Regions from separate parts of the Shewanella vesiculosa genome, predicted to be linked through region 2. Evidence: predicted binding sites of a transcription regulator. Region 2 holds the regulator's gene; each other region holds the start of a gene.

What was found. The regulator sigma-54, encoded in region 2, starts transcription at its own class of promoters, with help from an activator protein. The targets are predictions, from matches to a motif close to GTTGGCACGNNNNTNGNNT.
Region 1: flgA (flagellar basal body P-ring formation chaperone FlgA) is a predicted target of sigma-54. The motif match lies at 2,079-2,097, and genes of this name have one in related genera.
Region 3: GW828_RS05525 (YggN family protein) is a predicted target of sigma-54. The motif match lies at 2,067-2,085, and genes of this name have one in related genera.

The regions. Positions count from the first base shown of each region.
Region 1 covers NZ_JAACSD010000012.1:11,666-15,313, forward strand. The annotation lists gene GW828_RS13480 (CheR family methyltransferase) at 72-905, opposite strand; gene GW828_RS13485 (chemotaxis protein CheV) at 971-1,891, opposite strand; gene flgA (flagellar basal body P-ring formation chaperone FlgA) at 2,276-2,983, shown strand; gene flgM (flagellar biosynthesis anti-sigma factor FlgM) at 3,057-3,389, shown strand; gene GW828_RS13500 (flagella synthesis protein FlgN) at 3,489-3,648, shown strand, end outside.
Region 2 covers NZ_JAACSD010000004.1:208,826-212,473, forward strand. The annotation lists gene lptB (LPS export ABC transporter ATP-binding protein) at 1-513, shown strand, start outside; gene GW828_RS03200 (RNA polymerase factor sigma-54) at 657-2,141, shown strand; gene hpf (ribosome hibernation promoting factor) at 2,166-2,453, shown strand; gene ptsN (PTS IIA-like nitrogen regulatory protein PtsN) at 2,456-2,899, shown strand; gene rapZ (RNase adapter RapZ) at 2,896-3,648, shown strand, end outside.
Region 3 covers NZ_JAACSD010000005.1:181,029-184,676, forward strand. The annotation lists gene trmB (tRNA (guanosine(46)-N7)-methyltransferase TrmB) at 1-632, shown strand, start outside; gene GW828_RS05515 (YggL family protein) at 668-994, shown strand; gene glsB (glutaminase B) at 1,001-1,915, shown strand; gene GW828_RS05525 (YggN family protein) at 2,143-2,955, shown strand; gene GW828_RS05530 (LysR family transcriptional regulator) at 3,362-3,648, shown strand, end outside.

The DNA of each region.
Region 1 (3,648 bases), on a different contig from region 2:
GGGAGAATAAAATAAAAAAACTAACATGCCGACGATCGTCGGCATGAGGTGAATCTAATCAACTGTTTTAGCTAGGTTTTTTTCTGGTAATAGATACCGGGATTACAGCGAACCATATTAAACTCTTCGGTTAACCCCGCAAGAGATTCTGACGCACCTAAGAATAAGATACCTTTAGGATTAAGTGCGGCAGCAAATTGCCGCAAAATGGTAGCCTTTGCCTCTGGCGCAAAATAAATCAATACATTACGGCAAAAAATGATATCGAACTTGCCTAATAAGCTATAACTTTCAAGTAGATTGTGTGCTCTGAAGTTCACTAAACGTTTTACGTTATCTTTCACTTTCATATTGCCAGACGGTAAAGCATCAAAAAACTGACGTTTACGCTCTTCAGACAAACCACGAGCCAGAGCTAAACCATCATATTCAGCATTCTTACAACGCTCTAACATAGAAGGTGATAAATCTGTTGCCTGAATTGTCACGCCCCCAGGCAAAGCACCGGGTTTACGCTGTTGATATTCCAACACTGTCATAGCTAAAGAGTAAGGTTCTTGCCCAGATGAGCAAGCAGCAGACCATATTTTTAATGGTCGGCCCAACTTGCTGTATTCAGGCAACAAAGAATTACTCAGCAACTCAAATGGATAACGGTCTCGAAACCATAAGGTTTCGTTAGTAGTCATCGCATCTATCACTTCAGCGCGTAATTGACGCTCTATCGGTTTCATCGACTTTTTAACCACCTCAGATAGAGAAGGCAAATTATGCTTTCCCATCAGTGGCGCTAAGCGGCTACGAACTAAATACTGTTTGTTCTCACCTAACACAATACCGCTATGCTGCTCTAAAAACAGCCTAAATTGATTGTACTCTGCTTCAGCAAGTGATTTATCTGTCACATTATCTTCCTAATATGTTTGCCGATGAGCCGACCGAACGTTCAATATTATTCAATTCTAAACAATTATAAACTCAAATGTTTGTTAACCGCTGCGGCTAATTCATCGGGGTTAAACTTAGCAATAAAATCGTTAGCCCCAACTTTTTGTACCATCGCTTGGTTAAACACACCACTTAACGATGTGTGCAGTACGACTTTTATATTCTTTAACTTTGGATTATCACGAATTTCTGCTGTTAGAGTGTAGCCATCCATTTCAGGCATTTCAATATCAGAAATAATCAACGGAATTTCCACTGATACATCATCCATTTCTTTGGCAATATTTTTCAACATCTCTAACGCTTCTCTACCATCTTTGGCAGTATCGATTTGCAGATTTAAAGACTCTAACGAACGAATAATCTGTTTACGTGCCACTGCAGAATCATCAATAACCATAATGTGATAATGCTGTTCTCTATCAATCGTTAAAGTTTCGTTGAGTTCTTGACTGATCGAAGTCTTAACCGGTGAAATTTCATCAAGAATTTTTTCAACATCCAAAATCTCAACCAACTCGCCTTCTATCTCTGTCACTGCGGTTAAATAGGAAGAACGACCAGAACCTTGTGGAGGCGGCATAATTGCCTCCCAATTCATGTTGATAATACGCTCAACAGAACTCACTAAAAAGCCTTGAATGCTTCGGTTGTATTCGGAAATGATAATAAAGCAATTTTCAGTTGATGTCAGCGGACGACCACCCGTTGCAGCACTTAAATCGATAACAGAAATCGTTGCGCCACGAATATGAGCAACACCTTTAACATAACGATTTAATTTAGGTAAGGTTGTCAGTGGTGGGCATTGTAAAACCTCTTTCACTTTGAACACGTTAATCCCAAACCGTTGGCGGCCGTTAAGCCTAAATAATAGTAACTCGAGTCTGTTTTGCCCGACAAGCTGAGTACGTTTATTGACTGAATCTAAAATGCTCGACATAACACGACCTTGTAGTTAACTGTCACCCAAAAGGATAAAAATTGTTCATTAAAATTATAGTAAACCTAGGTTCAACACAATACGTTAGCTCATTACATCTAGCTCATTTATCGCTAAAGACATATCAACCTTCAGTGTAAACCATCAACAACCCAGCGAATACTTATCTATTCATTAAATTAAAAAAGTGGGCATACAACTTGCTTTAATTTGTATTAATTAACTCACACACGGTGAGCTGACACTTTTTTGACGGGGACATAATGAAATTATTATGTCATCGGTACATATTTTTTAGCTTATTGTGTATGCAGAGATAGCCCGCATATTTTCCGTTTTTAAAAGTATAGGTGTATTCTGGCAAAACAAGCTAGTATCTTCATTATGAAAGTATTTTTTTTATGTTTATTATGTTCAATAACATTTTTTTTGCCAGCATTTGCTAGCGAAGAGATAATAACACCCTCACTATCGACCATTTATGACTTAGCTAAAGAGACGATAGAAAAAAAAATCGAAGCAGACTCAAAAGCTAAGGTCGAAATCACCCCACAAAACCTTGAAGGTCGTGTCAATCCTCCGCGGTGCTATCCACCAATAACGGCTGAAATTGCCAGTGAACGAGCGATTAGTCGCAATAATATGGTAAAACTGAGCTGTGATAGTCCAGACTATGACTACCCATGGCAGATGTATCTCTCAGTTCGAGTTGAAATTCAATACCCCGTTGTCGCGGCAAACCAGATACTGTCACCAGACCAAATTATTGACCAACAACATTTACACATCATGTATATTGATCAATATAGTCTAAAAGGCCAATTTTTTTCAGATATCAACTCATTAATTGGCTCAAGAGTAAAACGTCGGGTTGCGAAAGACTCTCCAGTCTTAAGTAATAACTTGTGTTTTGTTTGCAAAGGAGACACGATTTCTATTTATGCTAAAACCGCTAATATTGAAATTAAAACCCTTGGTGAAGCTTTACGGGACGGTAATCTCAATGACGTTATCAGAGTAAAAAATAGTAATACGAGCAAACAATTTGATGCTGTTGTAATTGGCATTGGCGAAGTTGAAGTAAGAATGTAAAATAGAGTTAAAGTTTTTTCCTGGACTGCCGATAGCCTGTTTGGAAAACCTGATAATTACGCTGGAGCCTCCCATGGCAATTGACATTAAGCATAACACTGCTACTAATACACAACTGCGCACTGCACGTGAAACGCAGTCTAATACCAAATCTGATACTGCAGCTGTGGCGCAAAAAACAGCGACTCCAGTTAAAACTGATTCGGTTAGCATTACCTCTCAAGCTCAACAGCTTCAGGGCGCGCAAACTAAAATGGCATCATTGCCTGAAGTAGACCAAAAAAAGGTCGCTGAAATTAAACTCGCAATCTCTGAAGGACGATATAAAGTCGACCCAGAAAAACTTGCGGCTAATATTGCTAGTTTTGAAGCAGAGCTAGGCAGTCTATCATTTGACAAAGAGTAACCGTTAAACGTTACTCTTTAATTTGCTTTAACAACACTAGAATAATAGGTGCGCATTTGCATCATAGAGAAGTGTTAGTAAAAAAAACAAGAGTAACTTATGACACAAGTAAACGTACAATCCTCAGGACAATCCAACGATCCGCAAAACAAGCAATTACTTACAGAACTGCATACTTTGCTTGATACGCAAAATCAGACGTTAGTTCAACTAAAACAGCTGATTTCAGCAGAGAAAGCTGCGTTAGAAAAGCAAGACG
Region 2 (3,648 bases):
ATGCATCTTAGAGCTCGCAAAGGGATTGGTTACTTGCCGCAAGAAGCCAGTATTTTTCGCAAACTGACCGTATACGACAATATTATGGCCGTATTGCAGACTCGCAAAGAACTCACTACCGACCAACGGATTGAGCAAGTAGAGCATTTACTAGAAGAATTCCATATCACCCATATTCGCGACAGCCAAGGCATGTCGTTGTCTGGTGGGGAACGTCGTCGAGTAGAGATAGCGCGCGCGCTGGCCGCTAATCCTAAATTTATTTTGCTCGATGAGCCTTTTGCGGGGGTTGACCCTATTTCTGTCATCGACATAAAAAAAATCATTCAACAGCTTAAAAACCGCGGCTTAGGGGTATTAATTACCGATCATAACGTACGTGAAACCTTAGACGTCTGTGAGCGCGCTTATATTGTCAGCCAGGGCAATTTAATTGCCGAAGGCACACCTGATGAGATATTGAGTAATCAACAAGTTCGGGCTGTGTACTTAGGTGAACAATTCAAGCTATAGTTACTTTACTGGCCTTTTAGTCTATCTAACTCATTTCATTGAACGATATCTAAATAGCGTTAAATGTCATTGATGTATGTGACAATCGATTACAGTTTTCGAGATTGTCATTTTTATGGAAATCATCTAGGGATAAGCGGTAAATGAAAGCGTCACTCCAACTCAAAATGGGTCAACACTTAACCATGACCCCTCAATTGCAGCAAGCGATCCGCTTACTGCAATTATCGTCATTGGAGCTACAGCAAGAAATCCAACAAGCATTGGACTCAAACCCATTGCTTGAAATAGAAGATGAGTTTTCTCAAGCAAAAGACTCAGTAAAAGAAAGTCGCGACCAATCGGACACCGACTTTAGTGACAACAGCGTGGTCAATATAGAAAAAGACACCTCAACAGTCGACACAGCAGAATCCATGACCAAAGAAACCATGGATGATTTAGCTATGGATACCACATGGGATGAAGTGTACACCGCCTCACCAATGTCAGGTTCAGGCAGTGCTAGCATGCGCGATGATGATATGCCATTCCAAGGTGAAACGACTGAAGGCTTATATGAGCATTTAGAGTGGCAAAAAAATCTCACGCCATTTTCTGACACAGATCGAGCAATTGCTACCGCGATCATTGATGCCATTGATGAACGCGGCTATTTAACCCAAAGCACTGAAGATATTCTCGAAGCCATGGGTGATGAAAGTGTTGAACTAGATGAAGTTGAAGCGGTATTAAAACGTATTCAACACTTTGATCCCGTTGGTGTTGCCGCACGAGATTTAAGCGAATGTTTATTCATTCAATTAGCCCAATATGCCGACACAACCCCACATATAGACAATGCCCGTCTGCTCATTAAAGACTATTTAGATTTAATTGCTGGGCGCGATTTTAGATTATTGATGCGCAAAACCAAGCTCAAAGAAAACGAGTTGCGTGACGCAATCACCTTAATCCAGTCACTTAACCCTCGCCCGGGCTTGTTAGTCACCGCTATTGATGACGAATATGTTATTCCTGATGTAACCGTACTAAAGAAGAATGGCCGTTGGGTTGTAGAGTTAAACCCAGACAATATGCCTAAAATTGGCGTTAATCAACAATATGCAGCCATGGCTAGAAGCAGTAAAAACTCTGCCGATAGCCAATTTATTCGCGGTCATTTACAAGAAGCTAAATGGTTCATCAAGAGTATCGAAAGCCGCAATGAGACCTTATTGAAAGTCGCCAATTGTATTGTGCAATTTCAGCAAGGTTTCTTTGAATATGGTGAAGAAGCCATGAAACCTATGGTGCTCAATGATATTGCTGAAGCAGTAGAAATGCATGAATCAACTATTTCACGGGTTACCACTCAAAAATATATGCACACACCACGTGGGCTATTTGAATTAAAGTACTTTTTCTCTAGCCATGTCAGCACCGACGATGGCGGAGAATGCTCATCTACCGCTATTCGTGCTTTTATCAAAAAACTGGTTGCAGCAGAAAACCAGCAAAAGCCATTAAGTGACAGTAAAATGGCCCAACTGCTGGCAGATCAGGGGATCAACGTTGCGCGTCGTACGATTGCAAAATACCGCGAAGCGATGCTCATTCCGCCCTCAAACCAACGTAAGAGTTTATAACCTACAAGGCAACGGAGGATTTTTATGCTTATCAATATGACAGGTAGAAATATCGACATTACCGAATCTTTACGTGAATACGTTCAAGGTAAATTTTCAAAGCTTGAACGACACTTCGATCAGATCAATAATGTACACGTTGTGCTCAATGTAGAAAAATTACAACAAAAAGCAGAAGCTAAAATCAACCTTAATGGTGCAGAGATTTTTGCCATGTCAGAAAGCACTGATATGTATGCTGCAATAGACGCCCTGATCGATAAACTCGACCGTCAGGTAATTAAACACAAAGAGAAGTATACAAAACACTAACGATGGAACTTTGTACCATTCTGCAGCCGGAATGCACTACCTGTGCCACACCGGGCAGTAAGAAAAAAGTACTGGAACTCATCAGCAATTTAGTCGCTGCCCAGTACCCACCCCTATCTTCGCAAGAGGTTTTTGAAAGCCTATTAGCGAGAGAGAAAATGGGTAGCACAGGTATAGGAAATGGCATTGCGATACCTCATGGTAGATTAACGACCATAGAACATCCGATCGCAATATTTATTAAATGTGAAGAAGCCATTGCCTTTGATGCAATCGATAAACAGCCCGTGGATATTTTATTTGCTTTGTTAGTACCTGCAGATCAGTGCCAACAGCATTTAAGCACGCTATCAAGCGTGGCTCAAAAATTAAGCGATAAGCAAATATTGAAACAGCTTCGTAAAACTCACGACTCAACAGAACTTTATCGGGTTATTACTGCATGAAACTTGTCATAGTATCGGGACGTTCAGGCTCAGGAAAATCTGTTGCTCTAAGAGTATTAGAAGATCTAGGGTATTATTGTGTTGATAATTTGCCTTTACCACTGATTGGCATATTACTGGCTCAGCTCAAAGGTAATAATGATCTAGTGGCAATTAGTGTTGATGTACGCAACATTGCCGAGCAAGGTAAAGTCCTTCAAGATCAACTTGCCTTACTTGAACATGACACTGAAATTATTAGCTTCTTTTTGAATTCTAATGATAAAGTGCTACTCAAACGCTATAGCGAAACGCGTCGATTACACCCGTTATCTAAAAATCATATTTCACTGCAAGAAGCGATCATATTAGAAGGCCGTTTACTTGAGCCTATCGCAAAAATTGTTGATCATTATATTGACACCTCTGCCCTGAATATTTACGAATTAAGCGACCAAGTCAGGCAAATCTTGTTAGGTAGTGTCGATAAAGAGTTAGTGATTAACTTTGAATCTTTTGGCTTTAAACACGGTATGCCAACAGAAGCTGACTTTATGTTTGATGTGCGCTTTTTACCTAATCCGCACTGGGAAATAGCACTACGACCACTCACAGGTTTAGACGAACCGGTACAAGAGTTTTTAGGTCGGCAACCTCTAGTGAATAAGTTTATCTGGCAAATTGAAAACTTATTTGAAACCTGGATGCCGCATTTAGAACGTAATAACCGCAGCTATCTGACTATCGCCATTGGTTGCACCGGTGGCCAA
Region 3 (3,648 bases), on a different contig from region 2:
TAACTAAAGGTCAATCTCAAGCAATTGAAGCATATTGGCCAACAATGGGGCTTGATTACACTCCACAAGCGTTGGAGTTAACTCAAGTGTTCGGTCGTGATGCTGATACCGTTTTAGAAATCGGTTTTGGTATGGGCGCATCATTAGTGCAAATGGCAAAAGCTGCCCCAGAGCAAAACTTTATTGGCATAGAAGTTCATAAGCCAGGTATTGGTACGTGTCTTGCTGATGCTGGTGCTGCTGAAGTCACTAACTTACGTGTATATCATCACGATGCAATGGAAGTGTTAGAGCACTGCATTGTTGATGGTTCACTTGAACGCGTTCAATTGTTTTTCCCAGATCCTTGGCATAAAAAGCGCCATCATAAGCGCCGTATTGTACAAGCTGAGTTTGTACAGCTTATCCGCCGTAAGCTTAAGATTGGTGGCGTGTTTCACATGGCAACCGATTGGGAAAATTACAGCGAGCATATGTTAGAGATAATGAATGCAGCAGAAGGTTATAAAAATCAATCAACAACTGGTACAGTTGTCGAACGTCCAGACCATCGTCCGCTAACAAAGTTTGAAGCAAGGGGCCACAGACTTGGTCACGGCGTATGGGATATCATGTTTGAGCGTATCGCTTAATCACAACTACACTTTCAGCAATCGGAGAATACACCATGGCGCAAAATCGTAGTCGTCGTTTACGTAAAAAATTACGAGTTGATGAGTTTCAAGAGCTAGGTTTTGAAATTAACTGGACCTTTGATGAGTCAGTTTCTGAGCAAGATATTGATAACTTAGTCGATCAGTTTCTTATTGAAGTTATTGAACCTCGTCAATTAGGTTTCCACGGTGGTGGACACAAGCAATGGGAAGGTATTATTGCTACCCAAGCTATTGGTAAATGTACTGATGAAGATACTGCAGCAGTCAAAACATTCTGGAAAGATAAGCCTGTTTCTAACCTTGAAGTCAGTGATTTATATGATATTTGGTGGGGTTAAGCTAAATTGCCAGAGCAATTATTACTTCAGCAAGCTGTCGATAAAGTAAAATCGCTTTTGGGTAAAGGCAAGGTGGCAGGATATATTCCTGCTCTTGCCTGTGTTGACCCTAATAAAATAGGTATTGCAGTCACCACCATTGATGGTCAAACAATTGGTGCCGGTGATTACCTCGAACCTTTTTCAATTCAAAGTATTTCTAAAGTTTTTAGCTTAACTCTGGCACTGAATTTATATACCGAAGATGAAATCTGGAGTCGGGTAGGCAAAGAACCCTCAGGACACTCGTTCAATTCCCTCGTGCAGGTTGAATTAGAGCGCGGTAAACCTCGCAACCCTTTTATTAATGCTGGTGCACTGGTAATTGCCGACTTGCTGCAAGCGCGTCTTGGGGCACCTAAGCATCGTATGTTGGAAGTGGTCCGCCAATTAAGCCAAAACCCAATACTCACTTACGATAAAGTCGTCGCGGACTCTGAGTTCCAGTTCAGCGCCCGCAATGCATCTATTGCTTATTTGATGAAGTCATTTGGTAATTTTGACGGCGACGTTAATACCGTGCTTAAAAGTTATTTTCATTATTGTGCATTAAGAATGAATTGCGCTGATTTGTCTCGGGCTATGTTCTATTTAGCTAATCGTGGTAAAACGCTCGATGGCGACAGTTTAGTATCGCCTGTGCAAACTCGGCAACTCAATGCATTACTGGCAACATCGGGACTATACGATGGTGCAGGTGAGTTTGCTTACCGCGTGGGTATGCCGGGTAAAAGTGGTGTGGGCGGCGGGATTATTGCGGTTATCCCTGGTGACATGTCAATTTGTGTCTGGTCACCTGAGCTTGATGTTAATGGCAACTCACTTGCCGGTACTGCGATGCTTGAGCACCTCAGTCAGCAACTCGGTCGATCTATTTTTTAGTTTGGTGCAGATAAATTAATTATTATTGAGATTCGTAAAATAGACTACTTTTTGGTTTATTTTACGAATACACTTCCGCTATTGTTTCTCTACTCGCCCATCTTTTTTGTTTCTAAGCTTTTAATTCAATATAAATCATAATCTTATATTTGTTGGCATAACTTATGCTTTATACCTTTCATATTCGACCTAATTATTGATATTCGTATACCAAAAGGATTTTTATCATGACTAAGCAAAAGTTGATTTGTGGTTTAGCGTTAACGAGTGTGTTATTCACCGCTGGGGCGTTAACACCTGCAATGGCAAAAATGTCATTGAATGATGAGAAGTGTAACGTAACTCTAAACTACGACGTAACGGTTGAGCCGACTACGCTACAAATTAGCGATAATGGAATCGAAAAGTATCGTGTTGAGTTAGGTCAGCTTTATGTTGAGGGTAAGAAAGTGACTCTTAATGATAAACAACAAAAATTACTCACCCAGTACTCTGAAGAACTTTCTCGCCAAGTGCCAGATGTGATAGACCTTGTTGGAGATGTTGTTTCTGTGGCTACTCAAGCGGTTAATATGGCGTTAACACCTATTTTTGGTGATGCAGCTAATGTTCATATCGATAAATTAATGGTCGGTATTCAAAAGCGTGTTGATACCATGGCATATCAACAAGGCGATAAATTTTATTTAGGCTCAACAGAAGCATCAATTGAGCAAGCTTTTAACAAAGAGTTTGAGCAAGAAATGGAACAAATGGTTACCAGTTCAATGGGATCATTAATGATGACACTTGGTAGCCAAATAATGTCTTCAGAAGGTGGGTCATTTGAAGAGAAAATGAATGCTTTTTCACAAAAGATGGACAACGTCGGTGCCGACATCGAAAAGCAACTTGAGTCGCAATCGCAAGGTCTTGAAGATCGTGCCGATAAAGTATGTGATAACTTTGCCACTTTATTAGTGCTTGAAAATCAAACCCGTCAGGCTATTCCTGAATTAGCTCCTTACACCTTAGCTAAGTTAGGTGAAGCAGCAAAGTAACCTATATCGATTTACTGTCAATATGTCTCCCCGACACCTGACCTTCCCCTGTGCTCTTATTAAGACACAGGGGCTTTTTTTTGCGCCTATTTTAACGATTATGCCGCTATAGCTGGTGTTGCTTTGTTCTGATAAAGAGATTGTCAATTATAAATATAGAACCATATAGGCTTTTTTTGCTATACTGGTGCCAATTATAACAAAGTTACACTCTACTTTAGATGTGGTTATATTTTAGAATCTTCAATTGTTGATGTTGATTGACAGTATTCATGTGTTTTGGTGCTTATTTAGCAGTAAAAAAACATAACAAGTGAATATTGATTTTGATGCTTGGCAAGGTTTAGTTACTAGAACAGATATCTGAAATTATTATTAATGTCGTAACCAGCTTAAGGCGACTTTCATGTTAGAACTGTTAGAACCTATCGCAATTTTTACTCACGTTGCACGAGCAGGAAGTTTTAGTGCTGCAGCCAGACGTCTTGGCATTTCTAAATCTAAAGTGAGCACTCAAGTTGCAGATCTTGAACATAAACTTGGTGTCCAGTTGATCCAGCGTACAACACGTAGTTTAAGTCTTACTGAAGCCGGTAATTTATTGTATCTTCAGGGTGAAGAATTACTTCGCGATGCAGAGCAGGCCGTATCGAGTGTGCACAACTTGAATGATGCAACTCGTGGAGTATTGAA